Regions from separate parts of the Bradyrhizobium sp. AZCC 2230 genome, predicted to be linked through region 2. Evidence: riboswitches for the same ligand, from Rfam matches in the RefSeq annotation. Region 2 holds a riboswitch; the other holds the start of a gene.
The links. Region 2 has a riboswitch for S-adenosylmethionine ahead of metX (homoserine O-acetyltransferase MetX). Riboswitches for the same ligand answer to the same signal wherever they lie in the genome.

Region 1: another riboswitch for S-adenosylmethionine. It lies ahead of V1280_RS32460 (O-succinylhomoserine sulfhydrylase); the one in region 2 lies ahead of metX (homoserine O-acetyltransferase MetX).

What each region holds. Positions count from the first base shown of each region.
Region 1 is NZ_JAZHRS010000001.1:6,797,765-6,806,916, forward strand. Features, by position in the region: gene apaG (Co2+/Mg2+ efflux protein ApaG) at 1-29, opposite strand, end outside; gene V1280_RS32445 (OpgC domain-containing protein) at 226-1,491, shown strand; gene V1280_RS32450 (SGNH/GDSL hydrolase family protein) at 1,491-2,261, shown strand; gene V1280_RS32455 (SGNH/GDSL hydrolase family protein) at 2,274-3,275, shown strand; gene V1280_RS32460 (O-succinylhomoserine sulfhydrylase) at 3,401-4,597, opposite strand; SAM riboswitch at 4,669-4,748, opposite strand; gene V1280_RS32465 (2'-deoxycytidine 5'-triphosphate deaminase) at 4,829-5,965, shown strand; gene V1280_RS32470 (hypothetical protein) at 6,156-7,205, shown strand; gene V1280_RS32475 (MATE family efflux transporter) at 7,552-8,994, shown strand; gene V1280_RS32480 (hypothetical protein) at 8,991-9,152, opposite strand, start outside.
Region 2 is NZ_JAZHRS010000001.1:7,108,869-7,118,020, forward strand. Features, by position in the region: gene V1280_RS33925 (hypothetical protein) at 1-1,128, shown strand, start outside; gene V1280_RS33930 (hypothetical protein) at 1,232-1,675, shown strand; gene V1280_RS33935 (prephenate/arogenate dehydrogenase family protein) at 1,672-2,613, opposite strand; gene hisC (histidinol-phosphate transaminase) at 2,610-3,704, opposite strand; gene V1280_RS33945 (chorismate mutase) at 3,740-4,588, opposite strand; SAM riboswitch at 4,750-4,829, shown strand; gene metX (homoserine O-acetyltransferase MetX) at 4,922-6,124, shown strand; gene metW (methionine biosynthesis protein MetW) at 6,138-6,800, shown strand; gene V1280_RS33960 (alpha/beta fold hydrolase) at 6,909-7,772, opposite strand; gene V1280_RS33965 (NlpC/P60 family protein) at 7,988-8,641, shown strand; gene V1280_RS33970 (IS110 family transposase) at 8,960-9,152, shown strand, end outside.

The DNA.
Region 1 (9,152 bases), 310 kb from region 2:
TCGATCTGGCGGGTCACGGCGCGGTACATGATTGCCATCATAACGAAAACCCGGCCGGGAACCAAACGCCGCAGGCGGCTTTGGCGACATCGTCCCGCCAGAATTGACAGGGAAGTACACCCCCAAAGAATACACCCGTATGTGATCCGGCCGCTTTGCGAGGCGGCGACGGGACCGGTACACTCCTTTGAACGTCGCGATTTGCGGAAGGGTTTTTGGGCCCCGATGACCATTGCCGATCAAGTGACGGGATCGACGATCGCGGGAACCGCGGGTGCCAAACCTGCGGATGCCAAACCCGTGGCAGCGAAGGCGCGTGCGCCGGCGATCACACTGCCCGCCATCGGCGAGCGCGAACTCAGGCTCGACCTGTTCCGGGGGCTGGCGCTGTGGCTGATCTTCATCGACCATCTGCCGCCGAATCTGCTGACCTGGTTCACGATCCGCAATTACGGCTTCAGCGACGCCACCGAGATATTCATCTTCATTTCCGGCTACACCGCCGCCTTCGTCTATGGCCGCGCCATGCTGGAGAGCGGTTTCGTCATCGCGACCGCGCGCATCCTGCGCCGGGTTTGGCAGATCTATGTCGCCCACGTCTTCCTGTTCACGATCTTCCTCGCCGAGATCTCCTACGTCGCGACCAGCTTCGAGAACCCGCTCTACACCGAAGAGATGGGCATCATGGATTTCCTCAAGCAGCCCGATGTCACCATCGTGCAGGCGCTGCTGCTGCGCTTCCGTCCCGTCAACATGGACGTGCTGCCGCTGTACATCGTGCTGATGCTGGCGCTGCCGCTGATCCTGTGGTCGATGAAGTGGCGGCCCGACGTGACGCTCGCGCTCTCGGCCATGCTCTACGCGGCGACGTGGGAATTCGACCTCTACTTCTCGGCCTATCCGAACGGCTTCTGGGCGTTCAATCCTCTCGCCTGGCAATTGCTGTTCGTGTTCGGGGCATGGTGCGCGCTCGGAGGTGCGCGACGGATGTCGCGCATTCTGGCCTCGCCCGTGACGATGTGGATCTCGATCGCCTATCTCGTCGCGGCGTTCTACGTGACGCTGACCTGGTACGTGCCGCAGCTCGGCCATCTCATGCCGAAGCGGCTCGAGCAGTGGATGTATCCGATCGACAAGACCGACCTCGACGTGCTGCGCTTCACGCATTTCCTGGCGCTGGCCGCGCTCACCGTGCGCTTCCTGCCGCGGGAGTGGCCGGGCCTGAAATCGCCGTGGTTGCGGCCGCTGATCCTGTGCGGCTCCCATTCCCTCGAGATCTTCTGCCTCGGCGTCTTCCTGGCCTTCGCCGGCCATTTCATCCTGGCCGAGGTCTCCGGTGGACCGGGCATGCATGCGCTGATTAGTCTCTCCGGAATCCTGATCATGTGGGGCGTTGCCTGGGTGATTTCGTGGTACAAGCAGGTAGCCGACAAGAGCGGTACGAAAACCAAAACCGCCGCCGGCAACGCCGATCTGGCGGGAGGGGGCTGATGAAGGCGAAGGTTCTCCTGAGCCTGATCCTGCTGTGCGCTGGTCTCGTCGCGCCTTCGGCGCGCGCAGGCGAAGCCGTGCCTGCCGCGCCCGCAGCCTGCGAATTACCGCCTTATCTGCTCACCACCGACAGCCAGCTCCACAAGGTTGCCGAGACCGTCAAGGCCGGCAAGCCGCTCGAGATTCTGGTGATCGGCAGCCGCTCCACCACCATTCCGTCCTCGGAGGACAGCTCCTATCCGGCGCGGATGCAGGCCATTTTGAAGGACAAGCTGCCGCCTGCGGAGACCGTGCACGTCTCCGTAGAAATACAGAGCAAGAAGACCGCGGAGGAGGCCGCCGGAACCTTCGTTAAGCTGATGGAAGCAAAAACACCTACTTTGGTCATCTGGCAGACCGGGACCGTGGATGCTATCCGCTCCATCGATCCCGACGATTTCCGCGGCGCCGTGACCGAAGGGGTCACTGCGTTGCAAAATGCAGGGGCTGACGTCGTCTTGATGAATTTGCAGTACAGCCCGCGTACCGAAACCATGATCTCGGCGCCGCCTTATCTCGACAATATGCGGGTGGTGGCGCAGGAGCACGATGTCCCGCTGTTCGACCGTTTCGCAATGATGCGGCAGTGGAATGACCAGGGTCAGTTCGACCTGTTCAGCCCCTCCCGCGGCCCTGAGTTGGCGAAACAGGTCCATGACTGCATCGGCCGGGCGTTGGCACAGTTTGTGATCGACGCTGCCCATCTGGGGCCGGCCCAGCAGCAAAATTGAGGTCTAGCGTTAATGAGTTCTCTCCGCCCTTTTGGCCTGTCGACATGGCTGGCCGCGCCCGCAGCGGCGGCGCTGCTGCTGCTGACGCCTGTCTGGCAGGTACCTGCCTACGCGCAAACGGCGCAGGCATCGCCCGCACCCGCGCAAGCCGCTAATCCCGCCCCCGCATCGCCGTCGCAAACCACGGTTGCCGCGACCAGTCAGCAGGCTACCGATCAGCGCGGCCTCACCTCGCGCGCCATCGACAAGGTGAAGCAGGTCGCGAAATCCGCCGGCGACATTTTCAGCCGCGTGCCCTGTTTGTCGCCGAAGGGTGGCGCGAAGGTGATGGGCTCGCTGCCGCATGTCGCGAACAAGCTCATCGCCGGCAAGCCTGTCGTGATCGTCGCGTTCGGCTCGTCGTCGACGGCGGGCTATGGCGCAAGCTCGCCCGACTTCAACTATCCGAACCGTCTCGCCGCGCAGTTGCGCCGGCAATATCCGACCGCCGACATCACCGTCATCAATGCCGGTATAGGCGGCGAGGATGCGCCCGAGATGATGAAGCGCCTCCAGAACGAGGTGATCGACGTGCATCCGGATCTCGTGATCTGGCAGGTCGGCACCAATGCCGTGCTGCGCAATCTCGATCCCGGCGACACCGCCAAGATGGTCGAGGACGGCATCACCCGCATCCAGGCCGCCGGCGATGCCGACGTCGTGCTGGTCGACCCGCAATATTCACCGCGCGTCACCGAGCGTCCCGAAAGCGCAAGCAAGATGGTGAAGCTGCTCGGCAAGGTTGCCGAGCTCCGTCACGTCGGCATCTTCCCGCGCTTCGAGGTGATGCGCGAATGGCACGAGAAGCAGGCGCTCCCGGTCGAGAGCTTCGTCATCGCCGATGGCCTGCACATGAACGATTGGGGCTATGCCTGCTTCGCCCAGCTGCTCGGCGACGACATCATCCGCTCCGTCGGCCAGATCAAGCTCGGCGTGAACGTGCCCGCGGACGTGCGGACGTACCGGCCGATGTAGGTGCCGTAGGGTGGGCAAAGGCGCAAAGCGCCGTGCCCACCATCTATCGGCATCGAGATCGTGAATGGTGGGCACACGCTTTCGCTTTGCCCACCCTTGCTACGAGACCGAGCCCTTGGCTCGCCTCACGCCTTCTCAAGCGCCGCCGTCAGATCCTCGATCAGATCATCCGCATGCTCGAGCCCGGCCGAGAAGCGGATAAAGCCTTCGCTGATGCCGAGCGCAGCGCGATCTTCGGGCTTCAGGCGCTGATGCGTCGTCGTCGCCGGATGCGTGACGAGGCTCTTGGCGTCGCCGAGATTGTTCGAGATTTTTGCAAGCTTGAGCTCGTTGAGTACGCGGAACGCACCCTGCTTGCCGCCCTTGACCTCGAAGCCGACCAGCGTCGAGCCGCCGCGCATCTGCTTCTTCACCAGCGCCGCCTGCGGATGATCGGCGCGGCCGGGATAGATCAGCCGCGAGATTTTCGGATGGCTCGCCAGCACGTCCGCGATGCGCGCCGCTGTCTCCGTCTGCGCGCGCACGCGCACGCCGAGCGTCTCCAGGCCCTTGAGCAGGACCCAGGCGTTGAACGGCGAGATCGAAGGGCCGGTCTGGCGCATGAAATTGTGGATGTGCTCGGCGATGAAGGCTTCCGAGGACAGAATGATGCCGCCCAGACAGCGGCCCTGGCCGTCGATATGCTTGGTCGCGGAGTACACCACGACGTCGGCGCCGAGCGCGAGCGGGCTCTGCCAGATCGGCGTCGCGAACACGTTGTCGACGACGAGCCGCGCGCCGCCGCTATGCGCGATCTCGGCAATCGCGGGAATGTCGAGCACGTCGAGCGTCGGATTGGTCGGGCTCTCCAGGAAGAACGTCTTGGTGTTGGATTTAAGCGCACGCTGCCACTGGTCGAGATCGGCTCCGTCGACCAGCGTGGTCTCGATGCCGTAGCGGGGCAACAGATCCTGAATGACGTAGAGGCACGAGCCGAACAGCGCGCGCGATGCGACGACGTGATCGCCGGCCTTGAGCGGCGCCAGGATCGCGGTCGTCACCGCGGCCATGCCTGTTGCCGCCGAGCGGGCGGCCTCTGCCCCTTCGAGCTCGATCATGCGGCGCTCGAACATCGCGATCGTCGGGTTGGAGTAGCGCGAATAGATGAAGCCGGGGTCCTCGCCCTTGAACCGCGCCTCGCACTCCTCGGCGCTGTTGTAGACATAGCCCTGGGTCAGGAACAGCGCCTCCGACGTCTCGCCATATTGCGAGCGCAGGGTGCCGGAATGAACCAGACGGGTTTCGGGACGGTATTGCGTGGTGGACGCCGGGGACTTCGACATAGGATCTCCTCTGCGTGACCATCGAAAATGGTCACAAAAAAACCGGCCTGGATAACTTCCACGGGCCGGGATCACAGAGGTCCCCGGCCTGTTTAGCGACTTATTTAACGTGGCTGCAAGCCGGCCGGCTCAAATCACCACGGGATAAGTGATGCTCATATTCCGCAATGCCCTTTTCGTCAAGGCGTCCATCGGATAGCCGTAAAAGGCTAGTATTTCCCGCATGTCCGGATGTATTTGACCCCTGATGAGGACCCCCGGTTGACGTTCACGGTTGCCGCCGACGCCAATGGTATCCTGCCCGACCGCATGATCGCGGCGATGGCGGAAGCGGGCCTCATCTTGCCTGCCTACGATTTCGTCGAGAGCCAGATCCAGCCGGCGAGCCTCGATCTGCGCCTCGGTGACATCGCCTACCGCGTGCGCGCGAGCTTCCTGCCCGGTCCCGGAGCCACCGTCGCCGAGCGCATCGACCAGTTGAAGCTGCACGAGTTCAGCCTTGCCGACGGCGCGGTGCTGGAGACCAACTGCGTCTACATCGTGCCGCTGCTGGAAAGCCTGGCGCTGCCGCCGGAGATCGTCGCGGCAGCCAATCCGAAAAGCTCGACCGGCCGTCTCGACGTCTTCACCCGCGTGATCGCCGACGGCACGCGTCGTTTCGACATGATCGGCGCCGGCTATCACGGCCCGCTCTATGCCGAGATCAGCCCGAAGACGTTCCCGGTGCTGGTCAGCGAAGGTTCGCGCCTGTCGCAGGTGCGTTTCCGCACCGGTGACGCCATCCTCAATGCCGACGAGCTCGATGCGTTGCATGCGTCCGAGCGTCTCGTCGACATCGATGATGCCGATCTCGCCGGTGGCGTCGCCGTCTCGGTCGATCTCTCCGGCGAGAGGGGGACGGGCTTCGTCGGCTACCGCGCCAAGCGCCACACCGGCGTGGTCGATGTCGACCGTCGCTCCGGCTATGCGGTGGAAGATTTCTGGGAGCCGATCTCGGCCCGCCCCGACGGCAGCCTGATCCTCGATCCCGGCGAGTTCTATATCCTCGCCTCCAAGGAAGCCGTGCAGGTGCCGCCCGATTACGCCGCGGAGATGGTGCCGTTCGATCCGCTGGTCGGCGAATTTCGCGTGCACTATGCCGGATTCTTCGATCCCGGCTTCGGTTATGCCGGCGCGGGTGGCAAAGGATCGCGCGCCGTGCTGGAAGTGCGCTCGCGCGAAGTGCCGTTCATCCTCGAGCACGGCCAGATCGTCGGCCGCCTCGTCTACGAGAAGATGCTGTCACGCCCCGACGCCATGTACGGCCAGCGCATCGGCTCGAATTACCAGGCGCAGGGCCTGAAGCTGAGCAAGCATTTTCGGGGGTAGCCACATCCTCGACTGTCATTCCCCGCGCAGGCGGGGAATCCAGTACGCCGCGGCCTCTCGGCTCAATCACAATCGTCTCTGGAATACTGGATCGCCCGGTCTTCGCCGGGCGATGACACCGAATGCGTGTCTGGTTGCGTCGTACCATCCGCGATGACACACTCGATCAAAACAACGATCGGGAGCGAACATGACCGCAGCTGACGCCGCGCAACAAGCCCAATGGAAACGCTGGCGTGCGGTCGCCGACCTCTATCATGCTTACTTCACCGGCCTCATCCTCACCGTCGTCACGCGGCGCGGCACGGCGGATGCCGCCGAATTCGTCTTCCGCGTGTTCCGTCGCCAGCAGCAGGAGCGATTCCTGCCTGGCTTGCAAAAGCTCGGGCTCAGCCATCTGCCGCCGGCGGTGGCGGCCGCGCAATATCACTACCTCTCCAACTGGATCGGCGGCGTGCACGTCGAATACATGTACGAGAGCGACACCAAGGCCTGGATCCGCTATCCGCCGCCGCGCTGGATCTGGAAGGGCACCGCCATCTGCGGCGTGCCGGGCGAGGTCTCGCGCGCGATGCTGCGCGGCTGGCACGCCAACAGCGGCGTCGCGCTCGGCGATACCAGGCTGGGCTTCGTCTGCACCAAGCAGAGCGTCGACGGCCAGGACGGTCTTGAAGGCTACTACCATCAATACGACCATCCGCTCGAGCTCGACCAGCGCCTGGTGTTCGCGCGGCACCTCGAAGCGCCGCTGTTCGACGCGAAGGCCGCACCAGCCCTGCCAGTGTCGAGCTGGCCGAAGCCGCGGCTCGAAAAGGCCTATCGCAACTACGCGATGGAGTATGTCCGCACGGCTGCGCCCGTGATGGTGCAGCTGTTCGGGCCGGAAGATGCCGGTTATCTCCTGCACCTCACCGGCAAGCTGATCGGCATGCAGTACTTTGATGAAGTCGCCGCCGCGTTGTCAGCGACGAGCGGTGGCGCGACCGAGTTCGCATCCTTCCTCAACGCACTGTTCGCCGCGCAGGACGATGTGGCCGAGACCGCGCAATCCGAAGGCAGCTTCGAAATCTGCCAGCAGAGCTGGAAGCTGATGGATGACGTCACTGATTATCACCGCGCCTGCGCAAAAGTGCTGGAGGGGCTGTTCGAGGGGCTCGCCGCCGGTTGCGGCCGGCAGATAGGTGTGCATTTGCGCCCGACGGCAGGCGGCCGTCCGCCGCTGGTCTGGACGGTCGAATAGACGACGGTGCCGCGGCGGCTTCACCTCGCCCCGCTTGCGGGGAGAGGGTCGCATCCCATCGCAGATGGGATGCGGGTGAGGGGGACTCTCCGCGAGTCCAATTCGTACCGTCTGCGCGGATAGAGCCCCTCACCCCGACCCTCTCCCCGTAAGAACGGGGAGAGGGAGAAGAGAGCCGAATTCCACCTCTTGAAATGCGATGCCGCAGGGCACGCCTGCAGCTAGCGCAGGGGGAATCGGCAGCCGCTGTGCTAACACGTCCGCACCGCGCTTTCCGCGCGAGGAAATTGATTGCCACACCTCAGCATTGCCGCGCCGCAAATGGCGCTTTTGCCCGGGAGAGTAAATGACCGACATCGCCGAGATCCCGGTCGATGAGGAAGAACGTCCGCTGCCGCCGCTACCGCGCCCCGTGAGGAGCGCGTTGACCGACGGGCCGATCCTGCGCACGCTGCTCGGACTTGCCTGGCCGAACGTGGTCGCGTTGTCCGCCGGCACCTGCGTGGTGATCGCAGAGACCTCCTATATCGGGCGTCTTGGTGTGGAGGCACTGGCCGCGATGGCGCTGGTGTTTCCGACAGTGATCCTGACCATGACGATGTCGGGCGGTGCCATGGGCGGTGCCGTGGCCTCGGCCATCGCACGTGCGCTCGGCGCGGGTGATCGCGAGCGCGCCGGCACGCTCGCGGCACATGCGCTGCTGATCGGCATTACCTTCGGCGTCGTCTTCATGCTGGGCATGCTGATCTTCGGGCCGCAGGTGCTCACGATGCTTGGCGGCCGTGGCACTGTGCTGACGCATGCGATCGCCTACACGCAGGTGTTTTTCGGCGGCGCCGTGCTGCCCTGGCTGCTCAACACCATGGCGGGCGTGCTGCGCGGCACCGGCAACATGAAGCTGCCCTCGCTGTTGATGCTGAATTCCGCGGTCATGCAGGTCGTGCTTGGCGGCACGCTGGGCCTGGGGCTCGGGCCGGTGCCTCAGTTCGGCATGCGCGGTGTCGCGGCCGGCTCGCTGATCGCCTACTCCGTGAACATCTGCGTGATGGGCTGGTATCTGTTCTCCGGCCGCGCCCGTGCCGTGCCGAAACTGCGCGGGCTTCGCATTCAGTGGGCGATGTTCTTCGACATCCTGAAGGTCGGCGCGATCGCCTGCTTCTCGCCGCTGCAATCGGTGCTGACGATCTCGATCTTCACCCACATGCTGGCCAAATTCGGCACCGCGATCCTCGCCGGCTATGGCATCGGCGCGCGGCTCGAATTTTTGCTGACCTCGATCGCATTCTCGTTCGGCATCGCGTCGGTGCCGATGATCGGCATGGCAGTTGGTGCCGGTCGCATCAGGCGTGCGCGGCGCATCGCCTGGATCGCAGGCGCGAGTGCCTTCGTCGCCGTCGGCGCGCCGGCCTGCCTCGTTGCGCTGTTCCCCGACCTCTGGGTCAACATTTTTACGGACAGCGCCACGGTGCGCGCGACCAGCCACCAATATCTGTCGACGGTCGCGCCGTTCTACGCCTTCATCGGCCTCGCCTCGACGATGTACTTCTCGTCGCAGGGTGCGGCCAAGGTGATCGGCCCGGTGCTGGCGCAGACCGCGCGACTAATCTACATCGCGACGACCGGCTGGTGGCTGTCGACGCACGATGCGACGGCGCAGAACTTCTTCTGGCTCGCCGCGAGCTCGATGGTCGTGCTCGGCCTGCTGTCATGCTCCAGTGTGGTGCTGACCCGCTGGGGGCCGCGGGAGACGAAGCCGGCTGTTCGGTCTGTGCTGTCAGTCGCAGACTAGCGATGCTTGTGGCGGCGATGGCCGCCGCCGACATTGGCGAGCCGCATCAATTGCGGGATCATCGCCATCATGTCGCCGCCACCGGCGCCGCCCAGCATGCCCATGATATCGCCGCCGCCCATGCCGCCGATTCCCATTGGCATGGTGCCGCCCATCGG
Region 2 (9,152 bases):
GATACGCATCTCGCCGGCTACGGCGAAATAGACTTCGAGGGCGCGGCGCAAACGGCAAGCTCCGTTGCCACCAACTCCTTCAATCCTCGGATGCGGCAGCTCAGTCTCGAACTCGACCGGACCGATCTCGGCCTGCACTTCCTCGCCGGCCAATCCTGGTCGCTGAACGCGCCGACCAAGTCGGGCATTGATCCCCGCGGCGTCGACGCGCCCGGCGTGATCGACTTCGAATCCGTTCCGGGATTTCTGGCGGCACGGCAACCCGGCCTTCGCGTCTGGAAGGATCTCGGGCCCGAGTTCAAGCTCGCTGCGTCCGTCGAAAATCCGCAGACCGCATTCTTCGGCGGCAATACGCCGACGGTCGGTACGCCCGCAGTCGGGCCGCAGGGCGTGCTCAATCCGAATCTTCAGGTCAATCTGACCGGGCCGGGCGGCAGCTTCTTCAACAACCTCAACAATGTCAGCTTGAACCAGGTGCCTGACGTCACCGTCAAGGCGGCGTGGGATCCGCGGCTCGGGCCCTACAAGCTGCATGTCGAAGCCTGGGCGCTCTATCGCCAGCTGTTCGATCGCTTCAATGGCGCCAACCACACCTACGACACCGGCAGCTTCGGCGGCCACGTCTTTGCCGAGCTGATCCCAAAAACCCTCGATCTTCAGCTCTACGGCGCGCATGGCGTGCTCGGTCGCTTCACGGCGACGCCGTTCCCCGATGCCGCGGTGGCGCAGGATGGCACCGTGCTGCCGCTGACGATCACCGCGGCTGCGGTCGGCCTGATCTGGCACGCGACGCCGAGTCTCGATGTCTACAGCTATGCCGGTCTTGAAAAGGCCAAGGCCAATTTCGCCAATGTCGGGACCACTCCGTTCGGTTACGGCAATCCGCTCTACAACAACACCGGCTGCTTCACCGAGAACACGCCGGCCGCGACCTGTAACGGCAACACCAAGGAAGTCCGGCAGATCACCGCCGGCATCTACGACACCATCTACCAGGGCAATTACGGCACGCTCAAAGCCGGGGTGCAGTATTCCTACACGCAGCGGATCGCCTTCGACGGTGTCGGTGGCGCGCCCAAGACCGACGACAACATCGTCATGACGCAGATCCGGTACTATCCGTTCTGAGCATGATCCGGAAAAGTGTGCAGCGGTTTTCCCTCGCGACAAACGCGGAACGCGTTTGCGCGGAGATCATGCTCAAACACAAAACCTCTCCAGAGGACGGCAATTGTCCGACGGTCTTCTGATCCTTCGGCTCGCGCAAATCGTCGCCCGGCTTGGCCTGGCGATGACGGGCGCGGTCGGCGCCACCTTCGTCGCCGCATTGCTGATGCGGGCCGAGCTGCCCTGGTTCGACACCGTCGAATTCACTGTCCTGCTGATCGTGCTCGGAATGATCGGCGCCTATCTCGGGATCGATATTCCGCGCTGGCCGCAGCTTCAGGCGGGGCCGGCGCATCGATCGCCCGCGATCGGTCTCGCCAGTGCGACCGGTACGTTCCTCGCCGCCGGAGCCGGCCTGCTCGCGCTCTATGCTTTCGTCTTCGACGAGACGTCCGATGCCGCCGGCAATCTCCTGTTCGGCGCCACCTGGATGCTGGGCGTGTGCATGCAGATCGGCGCCGGTCTTGCCGGCCGGCGCCGTATCGCAGGGGTCAAGGACCGCGGTTAGCCGGGTTTCTTGTCGAGCTGCCCATGCTGGCGGCCGAAGTCTGCAGCCGCCGAATCCTGGCCGATCTCGACGATGCCGCGACGGATGGCGCGGGTGCGGGTGAAATGATCGAACAGCGCTTCGCCGTCACCGCGACGGATCGCGCGGGTGAGTTTTGCCAGATCCTCGGTGAAGGTGCCGAGCATCTCCAGCACGGCCTCCTTGTTGGCGAGGAAGACGTCGCGCCACATCGTCGGATCGGAGGCCGCGATGCGGGTGAAGTCGCGGAAACCGCCGGCGGAGAATTTTATGACCTCCGATTCCGTCACCTGCTGCAGCTCGTCGGCGGTGCCGACGATGGTGTAGGCGATCAGATGCGGCAGATGGCTGGTGATCGCGAGCACGAGATCATGATGATCCGGCGTCATCACCTCGACCTTGGCGCCCATCGCCGCCCAGAACGCGCGTAAGTGCGCGGTGGCCGCGGCGTCGGTACCTTCCGGCGGCGTCAAAATGCACCAGCGGTTGATGAAGAGCTCGGCGAAGCCGGAATCCGGCCCCGAATGCTCGGTGCCCGCGACGGGGTGCGCCGGCACGAAATGGACATTCTTCGGCAGATGCGGCGCCATGTCCCTGACGATCGCGCCCTTGACCGAGCCGACGTCGGAGATCACGGCGCCGGGCTTGAGATGGGCTGCAATCTCCTGTGCCACCGGCCCGCAGGCACCGACGGGAATGCAGAGGATGACGAGATCGGCATCCTTCACGGCTTCCGCATTGGTCGCCACGACCTGGTCGACGATGCCGAGCTCGAGCACGCGCGCGCGCGTCTTCTCCGAGCGCGCGGTGGTGACGATCTCGCCAGCCAAGCCCTGAAGCTTCGCAGCGCGCGCGATCGAGCCGCCGATCAGACCGAAGCCGATCAGTGCGACGCGCTGGAAGTGCGGGTCCACGCTCATTTGCCGGCCATGAAGTCGCGCAGGGCCTCGACGACGAGGCGGTTGGCCTCCTCGGTGCCGATGGTCATGCGCAGCGCATGGTGCAGGCCGTAATTCTTCAGCGCGCGCAGCACGAGGCCGCGCTTGGTGAGATACGCATCGGCTGCTTCCGAGGTCTTGCCGTCTTTCGGGAAATGGATCAGCACGAAATTGGCGACGCCCGGCGTCACCTTCAGCCCGAGCTTGGTGATCTCTTGAGTGAGCCAGTTGCGCCAGGTCTCGGTGAACTGCTTCGACATCGCCTGGTGCGCGGTGTCCTCGATGGCGGCGACCGCGGCATACATCGCCGGCGTCGACACGTTGAAGGGACCTCGGATGCGGTTGACCGCGTCGATGATGTGCTCGGGGCCGAACATCCAGCCGATGCGCAGCGCCGCGAGGCCGTGGATCTTGGAGAAGGTGTGCGTCACCACCGTATTCTCGGTGGTGGCAACGAGCTCGATCCCCATCTCGTAATCGTTACGGGAAACGTAGTCGCAATAGGCGGCGTCCAGCACCAGCAGCACGTGCGAGGGCAGGCCGGCGCGCAGCCGCTTGACCTCGTCGAACGGGATATAGGTGCCGGTCGGATTGTTGGGGTTGGCGAGCCAGACCAGTTTTGTGCGCGGCGTCACTGCTTTCAGGATCGCGTCGACGTCGCAGGTCAGGTTCTTCTCGGCCGCGACCACGTTCCTGGCGCCGACCGCCATGGTCGCGATCGGGTAGACCAGGAAGCCGTGCGTGGTCGAGATCGCCTCGTCGCCGTGGCTGAGATAGGTGTGGGCGAGCAAATTGAGGATCTCGTCGGAGCCGGCGCCGCAGATGATGCGGTTCGGGTCGAGGCCAAAGTGGCGGCCGATCGCCTCGCGCAGCACGCGCGAGGTGCCTTCCGGGTAGTCTTCCAAATGGTCCGCGACGTGCTTGAAGGCCTCGATCGCCTTGGGCGAGGGTCCGAACGGCGTCTCGTTGGCCGAGAGCTTGAACACCTTGCGGCCCGGCTCAGCGACCGGGCTCTTGCCGGGCGTGTAGGGCGCAATATCGAGAATGCCGGGATTCGGCACGGGGCGGGACATCTTCAACTCCGGATAGGCTTTAAGCGGCACGCGATTTACGATTTTTGCCCGGTCGGGGGCACCGTATAGCGCGTTGCGTGGCTGCCGACGAGGGCCGTGGAGCGCACCGAGGCCCCCGCGTCGATCAGGGCAGCCCTGATCTTGTCGATGCTGGTGGCGCCCGTGACCGAGACCAGCAGCGCCGCGCCGTCGAAGGCGGTATCGGGCACCGCCACGATCTCGGCGAGCGGCGACAGGGCGCGTGCGACCTCTGCGTTCCACCCCGACACGCGCACGCTGAAGGTCTCGACCTCCGTCACCACGGCGCTGTCGGCGACGCGCGAGATCGCAAACACCGGCAGTGCGGCCGGATGGTCGGCACGTTCGACGAAGGGCATCCGTGCGATGATCTTCGGCGCGCCGTCCGCTTCCAGCTCCAGCCACCACGGCGTGCGGCTCGAGGTCGCCGAGACCAGCGCCAGATCGCCCTTGGATTTCGCCACCGCTTCGACCGCGGCCTGCGCGCTGAAATGCGCGACGTAGGGAACCGTGAAGCCGAAATGGAAGCGCACGGAATCGCGCATCGCCGGCTCGCTCACCGAGATGTCGGCATGCACGGAGAACGGCGCCTGGACATAAGTGAAGGTCGAGATGATGACGCGCCAGATGCTCTCGACCGTGTCGAGCGGCAGGATGCCGCGATGGCGTTGCACGATGTCACGCATCATGGAGGCTTCGCGCGCCGGGCGGAACGCCGAGCCGACCTCCTGGGTCTGCTTCACCTGGATCAGGCGGTCGATGATGTCGCCGCGCTGCATCAGCAGGCGATGCATGCCCTCGTCGATTGCGTCGATCTCCTTGCGCAATTCCTGGAGCGATGGTGGCGCGGGCGGACGTTGGGACATATCTGCGAGGTGCTGTTGTGAGGCTGCGGTCGGTGTCCTGATTAGGCAGTCAGGACGGCGAAAGCAAAGAGAAATGACAGCCTTTTTGGCGGACTTATCAGGGTTGAATTTGGCTCATCGGGACCGCGACTTGACGAAAAGCGCCCAAGCCGGTAGGTTTTTGCCTGTTCCGTGGTCATTTGAGCCGGCCGGCTTGCAGCCACGTTAAAAAACTCGCTAAACAGGCCGGGGACGCTTTCGATCCCGGCCGAACCTATCGTTCAGGCCGGGTTTTTCATGGCCTGATTTCATCGCGATCTCACGTTTGATCGCAAACGAGGTCGAAGGTCAGAGATGGTTGGCGTCAAGTCTGTCCCCAGTCCCGCGATCAGTGCCGACGATCGGTCGCACGAGGTCGATCATCCGAGTTCGGATGTCGCGCTGTTCGGCGCCGACCAGCCGCTGCGGCTCGATTGCGGCATCGATCTCACCCCGTTCCAGATCGCCTACAAGACCTATGGCGAGCTCAACGCCGATCGCTCCAACGCCGTGCTGATCTGCCATGCGCTGACCGGCGATCAGCACGTCGCCAATGTGCATCCCGTCACCGGTAAACCCGGCTGGTGGGAGACGCTGGTCGGCCCCGGCCGTCCGCTCGATCCCAGCCGCTACTTCATCATCTGCTCCAACGTGATCGGCGGCTGCATGGGCTCGACCGGGCCCGCCTCGATCAATCCCGCAACCGGCAAGGTGTGGGGCCTGGATTTCCCCGTCATCACCATTCCCGACATGGTGCGCGCGCAGGCGATGCTGATCGACCGGCTCGGCATCGACACGCTGTTCGCCGTCGTTGGCGGCTCGATGGGCGGCATGCAGGCGCTGCAATGGACCGCGGCCTATCCCAAGCGCGTCTACTCGGCGCTGGCGATTGCCTGTTCGACGCGGCACTCGGCGCAGAACATCGCCTTCCACGAGCTCGGTCGTCAGGCGGTGATGGCCGATCCCGACTGGCACAATGGCGCCTACGCCGATCAGGGCATCCATCCGCATCGCGGCCTCGCGGTCGCGCGCATGGCCGCGCACATCACTTATCTTTCGGACGCCGCGCTGCATCGCAAGTTCGGCCGCCGCATGCAGGATCGCGAGCTACCGACCTTCTCGTTCGATGCCGACTTCCAGGTCGAATCCTATCTGCGCTACCAGGGCTCGTCCTTTGTCGAGCGCTTCGACGCCAACTCCTATCTCTACCTCACCCGCGCGATGGACTATTTCGATATCGCCGGCGACCATGGCGGCGTGCTGGCGAAGGCGTTCGCAGGAATCGAGACGCGCTTCTGCGTGGTCTCCTTCACCAGCGACTGGCTGTTCCCGACCTCGGAATCGCGCGCGCTGGTGCACGCGCTGAACGCGTCGAGCGCGCGGGTGTCGTTCGCCGAGATCGAGACCGATCGCGGCCATGATGCCTTCCTGCTCGACGTGCCCGAATTCTTCGACATCTCCCGCGCGTTCCTGCAATCGGCCGGCAAGGCGCGCGGGCTCACCGGCAAGAATGACTGAAGGACGGCTGGCAATGTCTGTACAGGAAGTGCTGCCGCTCAATGGCCTCACTGCGGAGCAGTCCGGCCCGTTTCGCGCCGACCATCTGCTGGTCGCCGAGATGGTCAAGCCGGGCTCGAAAGTGCTCGACGTCGGCTGCGGTGACGGCGATCTGCTTCAACTGCTGGAGACCCGCGGCATAGACGGCCGCGGCATCGAGTTGTCGCGCGAGGGCGTCAACCGTTGCGTGGCAAAAGGCCTCGCGGTGGTGCAGGGCGATGCCGACACCGATCTCGTGAATTATCCGGATGATGCCTTCGACTACGTGATCCTGTCGCAGACGCTGCAGGCGACGCGGCAGCCCAAGGTCGTGCTGGAGAATCTCCTGCGCATCGGCCGCCGCGCCATCGTGTCGTTCCCCAATTTCGGCTTCTGGCGGATGCGGCTGCAGCTCCTGGTCGGCGGCCACATGCCGCGCACGGAGAATCTGCCGGCCAGCTGGTACGACACCGCCAACATCCATTTCTGCACCATCAAGGATTTCATCGAGCTCTGCGACGCCATCGGCGTCAAGATGGAGCGCGCCGAGGCGCTCGACCTCTACGGCCGCCCGCTGCGATTGCGATTGCCATGGTGGGTGTGGAATCTGTTCGGCGAGCAGGGTGTGTTCTTGCTGAGCCGCGGTGGTGAAAAATAGTCTCTCGTCATTGCGAGCGCAGCGAAGCAATCCAGAGTCTTTCCGCGGCGGGATTCTGGATTGCTTCGCTACGCTCGCAATGACGGAATACTTGGCTGCGCCTTCACCCTAATGCGCCGCCAGCGACCTTGGATCGCGCACCGGCCAACGTCCTGCTTCCACCAGCGTCACGAACCGCTCCACGGTCTCATTGAACAGCGCGGGCTCTTCGAGATTGAGCACGTGGCCCGACTTGGGAAACATCGCGAGTCCCGCTGCCGGCAGATGCTTCTTCAAAAACAGGCTCGCCCCGATGCACGGATCATCCTCGTCGCCGCAGATGATCAGTGCGGGCGTGGCGGCCTTCTTGATCGCATCCGTCATCGCAAAGATCGAGGGACGGCCGCCTTGAAAACCGCGCATCGTGTTGGCCGATCCCCTGGAATCGTGCCGCGCCAGTGCGGCGTAGAAATCGGCGTGGCCGCGCGGGTCTTTCACCAGGAAGGGAATCCGGCTCGGAGCCTCGCGCGTGAATTTTGCGACTTCTGCTGAGCCGAGCGTCTCGAACTGCTCGGCGTTGGCGCGACATTGTTTGCGCCAATTATCCAGGTTCTCGATCTCCGAACCGGAGCCGACACCGGCCAGCGTCATCGACAGCGCGCGCTGCGGCGCGTTCAATCCGATCTGGAGCGATGAATAGGCGCCCATCGACAGACCGACGAGATGCGCGCGCTCGATCTTGAGATGATCGAGCACCGCGAGCGCGTCGGTGTAGAAATGTTCGTAGGTGTAGACCTCACCCGCCGGCACGTCAGATGGCGTGTAGCCGCGCGCGGAATAGGTGATGCAGCGGTGGCCGCGCGAGAAGTAACGCATCTGCGGCTCCCAATTGGTGTAATCGGCCGCGAACTCGTGCAGAAAAATGATCGGCGTTCCCTGACCCGCCTCTTCGAAATAGATACGGACGTCGTCCCTGGTCGTGGCGTGGGGCATTAACTGTTTCCCTCTCTTCAAGCCGCAACTTCAGGATCGCAGTTAATGCTGTTGTCCGCAATGAGGCAGCTTCACACCAGCACTGACGCAAAATCATCGCAGCTATTCGTCACCCTCGGCGTCTTTTTCTCGCCACATCGGGCGGCTTAACGGCCAGACCGATGTCGGCCATCGCACGGCCGATTGGAAGTGGGGGTGTCAACGAAGGATGAAGAATGTTCGAGTTGTTTGCGTCTCGCCTGTCGCGTTGTGTTGTCGCGCTGGCGATCTTGTTTGCGGCGGTTGCCGTGTTCGTTTCTCCGGCCTCAGCGCGGCCGCATCATCGTCATAGCGCAGAGCGGCACGTTGACGTGCATCACGCCAGACATCATCATTATCGCCACCATGCCAGCGGCTCGCGCTTCGAGCGCAGCGCGGCGCAGTTGCAGGCGAGTGGATTCGCCAACACGCAGGCCAGCTATGATCCGAACGCCAATAGCGGCGGCATGGCCAGTAACGGCATGGCTGCAAGCGGTGGCTTCGGCGGGTCGGGTCTCGTCTCCGAGGCGCGCCGCTACATTGGCGGCAACCCGACCGGGCGCGGCAGCCTGTGGTGTGCGCGCTTCATGAACATGGTGCTGCAGCACACCGGCCATCAGGGCACCGGCTCCGACATGGCGAGCTCGTTCGCGCGCTACGGCACGCGCGTGTCCGGTCCGCAGGTCGGAGCCATCGCGGTGATGGGACGGCGTGGCGGCGGTCATGTCGGCATCATCACCGGCATCGACGCGCAGGGGAATCCGATCATGATCTCCGGCAACAACGGCAACCGCGTCCGCGAGGCCCCGATCTCGCGCGGCCGGATCTATGCGTATGTGATGCCGAATTGACGATGCCGTAGTGACGGTGCCGTAGGGTGGGCAAAGCGAAGCGTGCCCACCACGTCCGTCCGCTCGACAAGATGGTGGGCACGGCGCAAGAGCGCCTTTGCCCACCCTTGTATTAGCGCGCCGGATTATAATGACCTCGTTCCGTGAGGAATGGCCCAGCCCGGGTGGCCACCCGGGCTGGGCCGCCGATCGATCGGATCGATGCCCACCGAAGCCTTGAGGGCTGCGTTTCGTAGCAAGATCGCGGTCGGCACTTCATCGGGACCCGCATGGTTGAACGAACTTCAGGTTCGCATTCACAAGGGAGGGTCGAGGAAGATGGCCAAGCGTATCACGATCTGTGCCGGGATCGATACCGGCAAACACAAGCTCGACGTGGCGCTCGATGGCAGCTCGGAGCAGCTGCAGGTCAAGAACACGGCGGAAGGCCACCAGGAGTTGGTGGAGTGGCTGAAGCGCCACAAGGTCAAGCGGGTTGGGATCGAGGCGAGCGGTGGTTATGAGCAGGCGG